3 regions of the Arthrobacter sp. lap29 genome follow, and region 3 is predicted to be linked to each of the others. Evidence: predicted binding sites of a transcription regulator. Region 3 holds the regulator's gene; each other region holds the start of a gene.
The links. Region 3 encodes HrcA, which represses chaperone genes, less so after heat shock. Its sites were predicted from a motif close to TTNGCACTCGNNNNNNNCGAGTGCNAA; they were not measured.

Region 1 (4,156 bases), on a different contig from region 3:
ACATAGCCGTCATGGCCTGCGTTCTGGGCGATCCAGCGCAGCGGCTGGGCAATAGCCTTGCGCACCAGATCAATGGCGGTTGCGGCGTCGCCGCTCAAGGCGAGAACAGCAGCATCTTCATCAAGTGCCCTACCGGCCTGGACCAGTGCGGAACCGCCACCAGCCACAATGCCTTCTTCCAAAGCAGCACGCGTTGCGGACACGGCGTCCTCAATGCGGTGCTTCTTTTCCTTGAGCTCAACCTCGGTGGCTGCGCCAACCTTGATCACGCCGATGCCGCCAGCCAACTTGGCCAGGCGTTCCTGCAGCTTTTCCTTGTCCCAATCGGAGTCGGTTCGCGCCAGTTCAGCGCGCAGCTGGGCAACCCGTGCTGCGACCTCGTCGGCCGTGCCGGCGCCGTCAACAATGGTGGTGTTGTCCTTGGTGATGGTGATGCGGCGAGCCGTACCCAGCACTTCAAGCCCAACCTGGTCCAGGGACAGGCCGATCTCCGCGGAGACAACCTGTGCACCGGTCAGGATCGCAATGTCCTGCAGCATGGCCTTGCGGCGGTCGCCGAAGCCCGGTGCCTTGACGGCAACAACGTTCAACGTGCCGCGCAAGCGGTTCACGATCAGTGTGGACAGTGCCTCGCCGTCAACGTCTTCAGCAATGATGAACAGCGGCTTGTTCGCGGCAAGTGCCTTTTCCAGCAGCGGCAAAAATTCCTGCAGGTTGGAGATCTTGCCCTGGTTGATCAAAACCAGTGCGTCTTCCATGACTGCTTCCTGGCGTTCTGCGTCAGTGACGAAGTACGGGGACAGGTAGCCCTTGTCGAACTGCATGCCCTCGGTGAGGACCAGTTCGGTGGAGGTGGTGGAGGACTCTTCGATGGTGATGACGCCATCTTTGCCAACCTTCTCGAACGCTTCGGCGAGCAAGTCGCCGATTTCCTGGCTCTGGGCGGAGATGGCAGCAACTTCTGCCACCTGGCCTCCGGCAACCGGGCGTGCGTTCTCCAACAGGCGTGCGGCAATGGCTTCAACGGAAACCTGGATGCCGCGCTTGAGCTCGCCGGGAGCTGCGCCTGCGGCTACGTTGCGCAGGCCTTCCTTGACCAGTGCCTGCGCCAAAACGGTGGCCGTGGTGGTGCCGTCGCCGGCAACATCGTTGGTCTTCGTGGCAACTTCCTTGGCCAGCTGTGCGCCGAGGTTCTCGTACGGGTCTTCCAGCTCCACCTCGCGGGCGATGGTCACGCCGTCGTTGGTGATGGTGGGGGCACCCCACTTCTTATCGAGTACAACGTTGCGACCGCGCGGGCCGAGGGTCACCTTGACGGTGTCCGCGAGCTTGTCAATACCGGCCTCAAGGGCCTTCCGTGCGTCGTCATTAAATGCAAGCTGCTTAGCCATGCGGTGTGTTCCTTTCACGCAAAGACCCCGCGTCCGGCGATTGATCTAGACAGGCTCGATCACCTATCCGGGCACGGGGCTTCACAAAGTGGTTACTGGAGCAAAAGCCGTTACTTAACGACGATGGCCAGTACGTCGCGGGCCGAAAGAACGAGCAGCTCTTCGCCACCGGTCTTCACTTCGGTTCCACCGTACTTGGAGTAGATAACAACGTCGCCAACGGCAACATCGATCGGGACACGGTTGCCGTTGTCATCAACGCGGCCGGGGCCCACTGCCACAACTTCGCCCTCCTGGGGCTTTTCCTTGGCAGTGTCCGGGATAACCAGACCCGATGCGGTAGTCAGCTCTGCTTCGAGCTGGCGAACAACAATACGATCCTCAAGAGGCTTAATAGAGACCGACACTTAGGACCTCTCCTTCACACGTAAATTCTTTGGATGGCTGCAACACTTTCTGCCCATGTTTGGGTGGAACCCAACCGTCGTCGCGGTGCCGGTGATGTTCCCATGGCCAGAAAGATAGGCGCGTTAGCACCCTCAGGGTGAGAGTGCTAACTCTGACTCTAGGGAATTGATTAGCACTCGGTCAAGGCGAGTGCCAGAATTTCCTGCAAAAGTACGACGCCGGCGGGCCCGGTTACGCTCACGGCGCACCGGGGCAGTCACCTTCAGAGACATAAGTTGAAAAATCTTTTCAGACTCCGGCCACGGTGGGAAGATAAGCAAATGAGTCTAGCTCCCGTGCACGTTCGTGATCTGTTGAAATCCTATGGCGCTTTTACCGCGGTAGATGAGATCAGCTTCGACATTCATGAGGGTGAAACTTTCGCGCTGCTGGGCCCCAACGGTGCCGGTAAAAGCACCACCATTGAAATCCTTGAAGGCTACCGTGATAGGACCAGCGGTGACGTTTCAGTACTGGGTGTTGATCCGCAGCATGGGGGCCTGGATTGGAAAGCACAATTGGGGATAGTGCTGCAGTCCAGCGGGGAAAGCGGCAATGTCACGGTGCTGGAGCAACTGACCCACTTTGCCAACTACTACCCCAACCCACGCAAGGTATCCGAGGTCATTGAAGCGGTGGGCCTGACGGAAAAGGCCAAAACCCGGATCAGCAAGCTCTCCGGCGGTCAACGCAGGCGTGTTGATGTGGCGCTAGGCATCATCGGGCGCCCCAAACTTTTATTCTTGGATGAACCCACCACCGGGTTTGATCCTGAGGCCAGGCGCCAATTTTGGGCTCTGATCAACCAGCTCAAGGCCGAGGGGACCACCATTTTGTTAACAACACACTATTTGGATGAGGCGGCAACTCTAGCCGACCGTGCCGGGATCATTCTCGGCGGCAAGCTGGTGGATATAGGCCCCATCAACGAGATTGGCGGAGCCGACGCACGGGTTCCGCTAGTGCGGTGGCGGCAGGACGGCGTCGAACATTCACAACGAACAGCCGAGCCCGCAGCGCTTGCTGCCCGGCTCTACGCTGAGGCCAGCGGCGAAGTTGACTCACTGGAAATTAGCCGCCCGTCCCTGGAAGACATCTATTTGCACCTGGTGGGTAAACACTCGCTCATCAATGCAGAGGAAGGCGCCGTATGAGGACCTTAGAGTTGGGCACCTCCCGAATCCTTTATGAGCTCAAGTTGTACTTTCGGCAGGGCGATTCGGTGTTTTTCACGTTCCTGTTCCCGATCCTGATGCTCTCGGTTTTTGCTGTGGCGTTCAGTACTAGCGGGAATCTTGGTGCGGCCCCTGATGGCTCCGGCGGCATCAGCTTTGCGGCTTTTTATGTGCCGGGGATGGTGGCTGCGGGCATGCTGCTCAGTGGCGTGCAGAACCTGGGCGTGGACATTGCTGGCGAGAAGGGAGACGGCACACTTAAACGCTTAGGCGGCACTCCCCTGCCCGTGTTCTCCTATTTTCTGGGCAAGATCGGCATGGTTCTGATCAGCTCGGTCCTGCAGGTCACACTGTTGCTGCTTGTGGCCCATTTCGCGTTCAACGTGGAGCTTCCCACTGCACCAGAGAAGTGGCTGACCTTCGCCTGGGTGTTTCTGTTCGGCGTGATTACTAGCTGCGTTTTAGGCATCGCCCTCTCGGCACTTCCGCGGACAGGCAAGAGCGCCACCGCCGTGGTCATCCCGATTGTGCTGCTGCTGCAGTTCATCTCCGGGGTCTACTTGAACTTCGCGCAGTTACCCGGCTGGTTGCAAGACTTTGCTAGCATCTTTCCGCTGAAGTGGATGGCTCAAGGGATGCGCAGCGTGTTCCTGCCAGAGTCCTTCGAGGTGATGGAGCCCTCCGGGAGCTGGGATCTGGGTCTCGTGGCACTAGTTATGGGAATATGGCTGGTGTTTGGTTTACTCCTGTGCCGCGTCACGTTCCGCTGGATCCGCAAGGACAGCTAACCCGCACCTCTGGACGCTCGGTTACATTCTGTGGCATGCCCGAAGCACGCTATCCCAGTAATGGCGAGAAAAATGGGAACGCTATCCCCACTCGGTGGGATAGCGTCCCCGAAAAACGCACCATTGCTGGGAGAGCGTTGGGTGGGAGGGACGGCAGGCGGGAATGGATCGCCGTCGTGCTCTTAGTAGTAGACGGCGAGCGGCCCGCGGGGGCCCTCGATGACCTGCACCGGGGTGTCAAAGACGCGACTCAGGACCTCATCGGTCATGATCACCTCCGGTGTGCCAAACTCTGTCACCACACCGTCCTTCACGGCACAGATGTGGTCAGCGTAGTGTCCGGCAAAATTAATGT
Region 2 (4,156 bases), on a different contig from region 3:
CCGTTGGGCGTCCTTGCCCCACAGCACGCTCACTAGCGGCTGTTTCCGTGCTGCGAGGATTCTAATAACAGCCTCGGTGACCTCTTCCCACCCACGACGGCGGTGTGAACCTGCCGCTCCTGGCGCCACCGTGAGTACTCTGTTCAGGAGCAGGACGCCTTGACGGGACCAGGCACCCAGATCGCCATGGGTGGCAGGTGGGATGCCCAAGTCAGTGTTCAATTCCTTGAAAATATTGTTCAGGCTCCGAGGCAGCGGATGCGTTGAGCGGTCCACGGAAAACGCCAGACCTACTGAATGCCCCGGTGTGGGGTAGGGATCTTGGCCCACAATCAACACCTTCACCTCGGCCAAGGGGGTGCCCAGGGCGCGCAGCACCTGGGTGGGTAGAGGCAGGAAGCGAGTTCCGGAATCGTACTCATGTTCAAGCATGGCGCCCAAGCTCGCCAAGGTGGCCTCCAAGGAGGCCAATGCTGTGGCCCAATCAGGGGCCATTTGCGTCAGGGGAGCGGATTTCAAGGCGGCAAGGGCCTGCAATTGTGTTCCATCCCAGGGTTCCGGGGCCGGCAGGTCAAAAAGGCTGGGTGCGCTGTCCATGCTCTCCATTGTGGGCCATGGTGGGGGAAGGGGACTTCCTCCACAGCGCCCACTAGCGCCCGGCCCATCCACGCAATCCCAAATGACAGGGCGGTAATTCACCCCTATCATTGACAGAGCGGGCTCATGATTGCTGCCCGAACGGGAGAGACAAGCGGAAAAGGGACTGTTGTGACTGAAGCGCTCCATCACGAGACTGCTTCCGCAGAGCCCTCCGCAGAAACTACCGCAACGCTGGGGACTCCTGTGGGGCTCAGTGCACGCGAGCAGCAGATGCTGGATCTGGAACGCCAATGGTGGAAGTATGCCGGCGCGAAGGAGCAGGCCATCAGAGAGAAGTTTGAGCTCTCAGCGACCCACTATTATCAAGTTCTGAATGCGTTGATCGACACGGAAGCCGCGCTGGCCTATGACCCCATGCTGGTCAAACGGTTGCGTAGACTACGTTTGTCACGGCAACAGGCCCGTTCCGCACGGCGGCTCGGGAACTAACGCACGCCTTCGCCACCGTACCCACAAGGACCACACTGCACAATGAGTAATTACCCGCGGGATGAATTCGACGCCGTCGAGGAGAACTCGGCACGCCACGGCGTCCACCGGTCTTCGATGGAAGCCCAGGGGCGCTCCTTAATGCCTTTGATGATTGTTGGCGTCGCCGCCTTGTGTGTTGGTCTTCTGGCCTTTTTCATCATGCCGAAAATTCTCGGTAACACCACGCCGCCGCCCCTTGTGGCCAACCAAACCACCGCGGCACCGACACTTGCGCCGACGGCGCCTGCCACCACGGCACCCGCCCCGACCGATTCTGCCACCACGAAGCCTACGGAAACGCCGACGTCAACACCCACAGCTGAAGCAACTCCCGAATCAGTGGTTGATAAGAGCGTTACCGTGGCCATCTTCAACGCCACCGGAGTACCGGGACTTGCCGCACGCTACGCCGGTACAGTCCAGGGCGATGGATGGGTTGTGTCACAGTCCTCCAACTGGGGCGGGCAGCCGCAAAATACATCGGTTATTTTCTACAGCGGCCTCGAGCAGAAGGCCAATGCTGTAGCCCTCGGAGGGCTGCTGAATATCACTGAGTTGGTGGATACTGCAGAACTCGGGCTTCCCCTAGCGGTTGTGTTGGGCCCGGGAGCGTAAGTTTTTTACCCTCTGCAGGCCCGGCGCCAGCTGCAGTGAAGCCCTGCGCCAGCTTCGGGAATGCCCGACCCAGCCCCTGCCCGGCCGTTCGCCGCAAGCACATAGTGCCGCTCCCGCTTGCACTCTGAGGTACCGAGTGCTAATTATTGAGTTAGCACTCTGAGGTGGTGACTGCTAATTTCTAGCAGTTTCGCTTTCGTCAGGGTAATAACATTTCCTCACATGGCGAGGGTTTGCCGCTGTTGTATCTATATCAGCAGAAGGCGCATCCGTCCGTCGCGGGCGCCGTGCGAGGAATCTTGAAATTGTCTAATGACTGTCCCGAAAGGACTGAAGCCTCCATGGCCAAGCTCATTGCATTTGATGAAGAGGCACGCCGCGGCCTTGAGCGTGGGTTGAACATCCTCGCCGACGCCGTAAAGGTAACCTTGGGCCCGCGCGGGCGCAACGTAGTGCTGGAAAAGAAGTGGGGCGCACCCACAATCACCAACGACGGTGTCTCCATCGCCAAGGAAATTGAACTTGACGATCCTTATGAAAAGATCGGCGCCGAGCTGGTCAAGGAAGTCGCCAAGAAGACTGACGACATTGCAGGCGACGGCACCACCACGGCCACCGTGCTGGCCCAGGCCCTGGTCAAGGAAGGCCTGCGCAACGTAGCTGCCGGCGCCGATCCGCTGTCCCTCAAACGCGGCATCGAGAAGGCTGTTGCAGCCGTCATCAAGGAACTGCTGGCTTCCGCCAAGGAAATCGAGACCAAGGAAGAGATCGCCGCAACAGCGTCCATCTCCGCCGGTGATCCCGAGATTGGTGCCCTCATTGCTACTGCCTTGGACAAGGTGGGCAAGGAAGGCGTCATCACTGTCGAGGAGTCAAACACCTTCGGCCTGGAGCTCCAGCTCACCGAAGGCATGCGCTTCGATAAGGGTTACATTTCCGCTTACTTTGTAACCGACACCGAGCGCCAGGAAACGGTTCTTGAAGATCCGTACATCCTGATCGTGAACTCCAAGATCTCCAGCGTCAAGGACCTTGTTGCAGTTCTGGAAAAGGTTATGGCTTCGAACAAGCCGCTGCTGATCATCGCCGAAGACATTGAAGGCGAAGCACTGGCCACACTGATCGTGAACAAGATCCGTGGCCTGTTCAAGTCCGTTGCCGTCAAGGCTCCGGGCTTCGGCGATCGCCGCAAGGCTCAGCTCTCCGACATTGCCATCCTCACCGGCGGCCAGGTCATCGCTGAAGAAATTGGCCTCAAGCTGGAAAACACCACGCTTGACCTGTTGGGCAAGGCCCGCAAGGTTGTTGTCACCAAGGACGAGACCACCATTGTTGAAGGCGCCGGCGACGCCGAAGCCATCGCAGGTCGCGTTGCACAGATCCGTGCCGAGATCGAAAACTCCGATTCCGACTACGACCGCGAGAAGTTGCAGGAACGTCTGGCCAAGCTGGCCGGCGGTGTTGCAGTCATCAAGGCCGGTGCCGCAACTGAAGTTGAGCTCAAGGAACGCAAGCACCGCATCGAAGACGCAGTGCGCAACGCCAAGGCAGCTGTGGAAGAAGGCATCGTCCCCGGCGGTGGTGTTGCTCTCATCCAGGCCGGCGTTACCGCGTTTGACTCTCTCGAACTGACCGGCGATGAAGCAACAGGCGCCAACATTGTGCGTGTTGCCATTGACGCTCCCTTGAAGCAGATTGCCCTCAACGCAGGCATGGAGCCTGGCGTAGTGGTGGACAAGGTCCGCTCACTGCCCAACGGCCACGGTCTGAACGCTGCAACCGGCGTGTACGAGGACCTGCTGGCTGCTGGCGTTAGCGACCCGGTAAAGGTAACCCGCTCTGCCCTACAGAACGCGGCTTCCATTGCTGCACTGTTCCTCACCACTGAAGCAGTCATTGCCGACAAGCCTGAGAAGGCTGCCCCGGCTGGCGGCGGCGACGACATGGGCGGAATGGGCGGCTTCTAACCCACCGTCTTATCGCTCAAGTAAAAACACCCCTGCCCCGCGGGCAGTACGATTTCGCAAAAAGCATGCGAAATCCATCTCCGCTACAGGCAGGGGTGTTTTTTCTTTCCCTGACGGCGGGGTGTTGGCGCCCCTTTGGTGCCTGAGTGTCGGTGGAGTCTGAAAGTATGTAACACATGACAATTGTTGCTGCCGCCGATGGTTCGGCTCTAGGAAACCCCGGTCCGGCTGGCTGGGCATGGTATGTAAATGACAACTGCTGGCGTGCTGGTGGTTGGGACCACGGCACCAACAACATGGGTGAGCTCATGGCAGTCCTTGACCTCTTCAAATCCACGGCACACATGCCGGAGGAACCACTGCACATCCTGTGCGACAGTCAGTACGTGATCAACAGCGTCACCAAGTGGATGCCAGGTTGGAAGCGCAAAGGCTGGCGAAAA
Region 3 (4,156 bases):
AAGACTGGGTTACTCATGAGGTTTAGTTGTTGCCGAACTTATCACGCAGCTTGGCGAACATGCCGCCACTGGAGACCAGTTTCCCTTCGGTGAAGGTCTCCCCGCGCAGGGCTGCCAGTTGCTTCAGGAGGGCTTCCTGCTCGGCGTCGGGCTTGGTGGGTGTCTCCACGTGAATGTGTACCTTCAAGTCTCCACGGCCAAAGCCACGCAGGTGGGTCACCCCCAGGCTGCGCAGGTTGATGACTTCCCCTGCCTGGGTGCCGGGCTTGATGCTGATGGGCTGCTCACCATCGAAGGTCTCGAAGTTCAGCTCTGTGCCCAGTGCGGCAGCGGTCATGGGGACGCTGAGTGTGGCATGCAGGTCATCGCCTTCACGCACAAAGCTGGGATCGTTATTGACCTTCATCTCCACGTACAGATCGCCTGAGGGGCCACCTGCCGGTCCGGCCTCGCCCTGGTTGGCGAGTTGGATCCGGGTCCCGGTGCCCACTCCTGCAGGGACCTTGATGGTCAGCGTGCGGCGATCGCGGATACGGCCTTCGCCCATGCACTCGTTGCACGGGTCCACGATCATGGTGCCGAAGCCTTGGCAGGAGTTGCAGGTAGCCAGGGTCATGACATTGCCCAAGATGGAGCGCATGGGGCGTTGAATCTGGCCACTGCCATGGCAAATGTCACAGGTGGTGGGTGCCGTTCCCTGGCGGCAGCAGCTGCCCTCGCAGGTGGGGCAGGTGATGGCGGTGTCAATTTCAAGCTTCTTGTTGACGCCAAAGACGGCCTCGCGCAAGTCCACGCGCACGCTGATGAGGGCGTCTTGGCCGCGGCGCATACGTGATGCGGGACCACGCCCTCCGCCGCCACCGCCACCGGCACCGCCGAAGAAGGTTTCAAAGATGTCCTGGAAGGCGAAGCCCTCGCCACCAAAGCCGCCGCCACCGCCACCTGCGTCATTGCCGTTTTCGTTACCCGTGGTGTCATAGATGCGGCGCTTTTGCGGGTCAGACAAGACCTCATAGGCGTGTGTTACAGCCTTAAAGCGATCCTGAGCATCCGCGGCGTCATTGACGTCCGGATGGAGTTTGCGTGCAAGCTTGCGGTAGGCCTTCTTGATTTCCTCGGCCGTTGCGTCGCGGGCGACGCCCAATGCATCGTAATGGTTACTCAAAGTAATGCTCTCTTTTGTTGAAACGGTGGCCGCTTAGCCGGCCAAAATTCTCGAAAGGTACTGGGCCACGGCGCGAACGCTGGCCATGGTGTTGGGGTAATCCATTCTGGTAGGACCCACCACACCAAGCTTGGCGTTCTCACCACGGACGTAGCTGGTGGCCACCACTGAGGCTTCCGCGAGGGAATCGTGCGGGTTTTCCCGTCCAATCACCACAGACATACCCAAGGAGTCTTGGGCCATGGCTTCAAGCAGCCTCAGTAGCACCACTTGTTCCTCCAGTGCGTCAAGGACGGGCCCGATGCTCAGGGGGAAGTCATTGTTTGACCGGGCCAGGTTGGCGGTGCCTGCCATGACAATCCGGTCTTCACGGGCGTTGTGCGCCAATAGCGCCAAACCCTGGGCCAAGCGTGCAGCCACAGCATGCTCTCCCAAGGGGACATCGAGGGGAACTTTGGAGACAGCGCTGGGCAATTGGGCCACAGTGAGTCCGTTCAAACTGGCCATAAACACTTTGCGCAATCCGGCCAGGATGTCATCATCAACGGCGGCACCAATATCGATGACGTTTTGTTCTACCTTGCCAGAAGCCAAGATCAGGACCACTAGCACTTGATGCGCTGCCAAGGAGACAAACTCAATGTGGCGCACAGTGGCCGCAGTGGTGCGCGGATACTGGACAACCGCCACTTGGTTGGTCAGCTGGGCCAGGGTCCGCACTGTCCTCTCGAGGACGTCATCCAGATCGGTGGGCCCATCTAACAACACAGAGATGGCTCGGCGTTCAGCGGCTGAAAGTGGCTTAACGGAGGCCAACTGATTCACGAAGAGCCGGTAGCCCTTGTCAGTGGGGATGCGCCCGGAACTGGTGTGCGGGGCCGTGATCAGCCCTTCTTCTTCCAGCGCGGCCATGTCATTGCGGATAGTGGCACTGGAAACTCCCAGATGGTGCCGTTCCACGAGTGCTTTGGAGCCGACGGGTTCCCGTGAATGCACATAGTCTTCGACAATGGCCCGCAGAACTTCCAACTTACGTGGTTCACTCATGCCCGGCACCTCCTTTCAGCCTTACGCTCTGCACCCATATCCCCTTGGACTCTTGACAAGGCGGGAATGTCAGAACATCTTTTAGAAAACAACTTTTAGCACTCTACCCAACCAAGTGCTAAGTCTAATACCTTTCCACGGCACCCCCATGGCCCACCGGTTCCCGCCACGTTCTCGACACGCTCCGCAGACGCGCACTATGAACCGCGTAAGTGTGCCGCCTCAAGAGCGGCCCCGGCACGCGATAGCATGGCTTTTCATCCTGCAGCGTTCGCCATGAGCGTTGCCCTGAGCGTCAAGAGTCAGGTTTTTGCATGCATTTCAGTGACGTGTCCCACCATCAGTGGGGTCCCCAGGACCTCAGTGCCCCGCCGCCCCGAATCCTGCGCAAGGTTGAAGCCCGTTCCGGCCTTGTTGTAGAGGACGTGCAAACAGGCTGGGTGGGCGCGGTGGTCCGTCTGGAAAAGTCCGGCGGCATGCACATTGTGGAACTCGCCGACAGGCGCGAAAAGATCCGCGCCTTCCCGCTGGGATTTGGCTTTCTGTACGAGGGTGAGCCGATTGAGCTCATCGCACCCACCACAGCCGCACCCAAGAAGGCCCTGCGTACCGCATCTGGCTCCGTCAAAGTTATGGGGGACCGCGCCAAGGTGGCCAAGGCCAGTCGGATTTGGGTGGAGGGCAAGCACGACGCCGAACTGGTGGAGAAGGTCTGGGGAGACGATCTGCGGGTGGAGGGGATCGTAGTAGAACCTCTCCGAGGGATCGATGACCTGGCCGCCGCGGTGGCCGATTTTGGCCCGGGACCCCAGCGCAGGTTGGGCATTTTGGTGGACCATTTGGTGCCCGGTTCCAAAGAAACACGCATTGTGGGCAATCTCATGAAGAAGCCCGGGGTATCCAAGAACGTGCTGGTGGTGGGACACCCATATGTAGATGTCTGGCAGGCTATCAAGCCTGCTACTCTGGGCATCCCGGCATGGCCTGTAGTGCCTAGAACAATGGAGTGGAAGCTGGGCATCCTGAAGGCCTTCGGCTGGCCCCACACTACCGCTGAGGACATTGGACTGGGCTGGGCGAGATTGCTGTCACGGGTGGGTTCGTACTCAGATCTGGAGCCGTCCCTGCTGGGCCGGGTCGAAGAGGTCATTGATTTTTTGACGGCACCCGTATCCTAGAGTGAGGGCAATAATCCACCATGCCCGTAGTTGCGCATGCTGAAAGGCCTGAGATTGTGAACCACCCGGTTAACCAGAGCAATGTTGCACCCCAGCAGCCCCTCACCCCCTCCGAAGATAAGCAGTGGGCTTTCATGTCCCACTGTGGCGGAATTCTTGGGTGTGTACCTTCGCTGCTGATCTATAAATTCTTGGCTGCCCGCGGCCGATTTACAGCACAGGAGTCCAAGGAAGCCCTGAACTTCACCTTGATCCCGACAGCTTTGGCTGTCCTGCTGAACATTGTGGCTATCATTGCCCACGCGATCAGCCCAGGAAGCGGGACCATCTTTTCCCTGCTGGCGCTGCTGATCTGGGCCTTCCTGACGGTGTTCTCCATCATCGGCGCCGTACGTGTCAACAGTGGCCAGCCCTACCGCTACCCGCTCAACCCGCGGCTGATCAAGTAACTGATCAAGTAACTGAAAAACAGCACCAGATTGCACGGGTAGCTAGACCGGAAGTGGCTTTAGCCGGCCTTAGCCACGGTTAGTCTAAGAGCGCCCGTGTCACGGCATCGCCCAGGAGCCTGCCCTTGAGCGTGAGCACCAAAGTGCCGGCGAAAACCTTGAGCGGGTCCACCAGTTCCTGTGCGATGAGCCCGGCAATGGCTTTGCGTGCCGTGGGCGAGAGTGTGTCCACAGCCAGCCCTTCGGACAACCTGGACACCAGCATGATCCGTTCCAGCTCTCGGGTTTGCGCATCAAGAGTTTCACGCCCGGCGGCC

Region 1: a site for HrcA is predicted at 1,969-1,995, ahead of groES (co-chaperone GroES). Genes of this name have one in related genera too.
Region 2: a site for HrcA is predicted at 1,898-1,924, ahead of groL (chaperonin GroEL). Genes of this name have one in related genera too.

The regions. Positions count from the first base shown of each region.
Region 1 is NZ_JAUCEK010000011.1:49,975-54,130, reverse strand. It holds gene groL (chaperonin GroEL) at 1-1,391, opposite strand, end outside; gene groES (co-chaperone GroES) at 1,502-1,798, opposite strand; gene RY113_RS16575 (ABC transporter ATP-binding protein) at 2,120-2,992, shown strand; gene RY113_RS16570 (ABC transporter permease) at 2,989-3,801, shown strand; gene RY113_RS16565 (ATP-binding cassette domain-containing protein) at 3,984-4,156, opposite strand, start outside.
Region 2 is NZ_JAUCEK010000004.1:399,905-404,060, reverse strand. It holds gene RY113_RS09445 (uracil-DNA glycosylase) at 1-597, opposite strand, end outside; gene RY113_RS09440 (DUF3263 domain-containing protein) at 832-1,089, shown strand; gene RY113_RS09435 (LytR C-terminal domain-containing protein) at 1,132-1,746, shown strand; gene groL (chaperonin GroEL) at 2,088-3,713, shown strand; gene RY113_RS09425 (ribonuclease HI family protein) at 3,890-4,156, shown strand, end outside.
Region 3 is NZ_JAUCEK010000002.1:343,713-347,868, reverse strand. It holds gene RY113_RS04735 (16S rRNA (uracil(1498)-N(3))-methyltransferase) at 1-17, opposite strand, end outside; gene dnaJ (molecular chaperone DnaJ) at 23-1,165, opposite strand; gene hrcA (heat-inducible transcriptional repressor HrcA) at 1,199-2,212, opposite strand; gene RY113_RS04720 (DUF3097 domain-containing protein) at 2,542-3,390, shown strand; gene RY113_RS04715 (DUF4870 domain-containing protein) at 3,411-3,839, shown strand; gene hemW (radical SAM family heme chaperone HemW) at 3,919-4,156, opposite strand, start outside.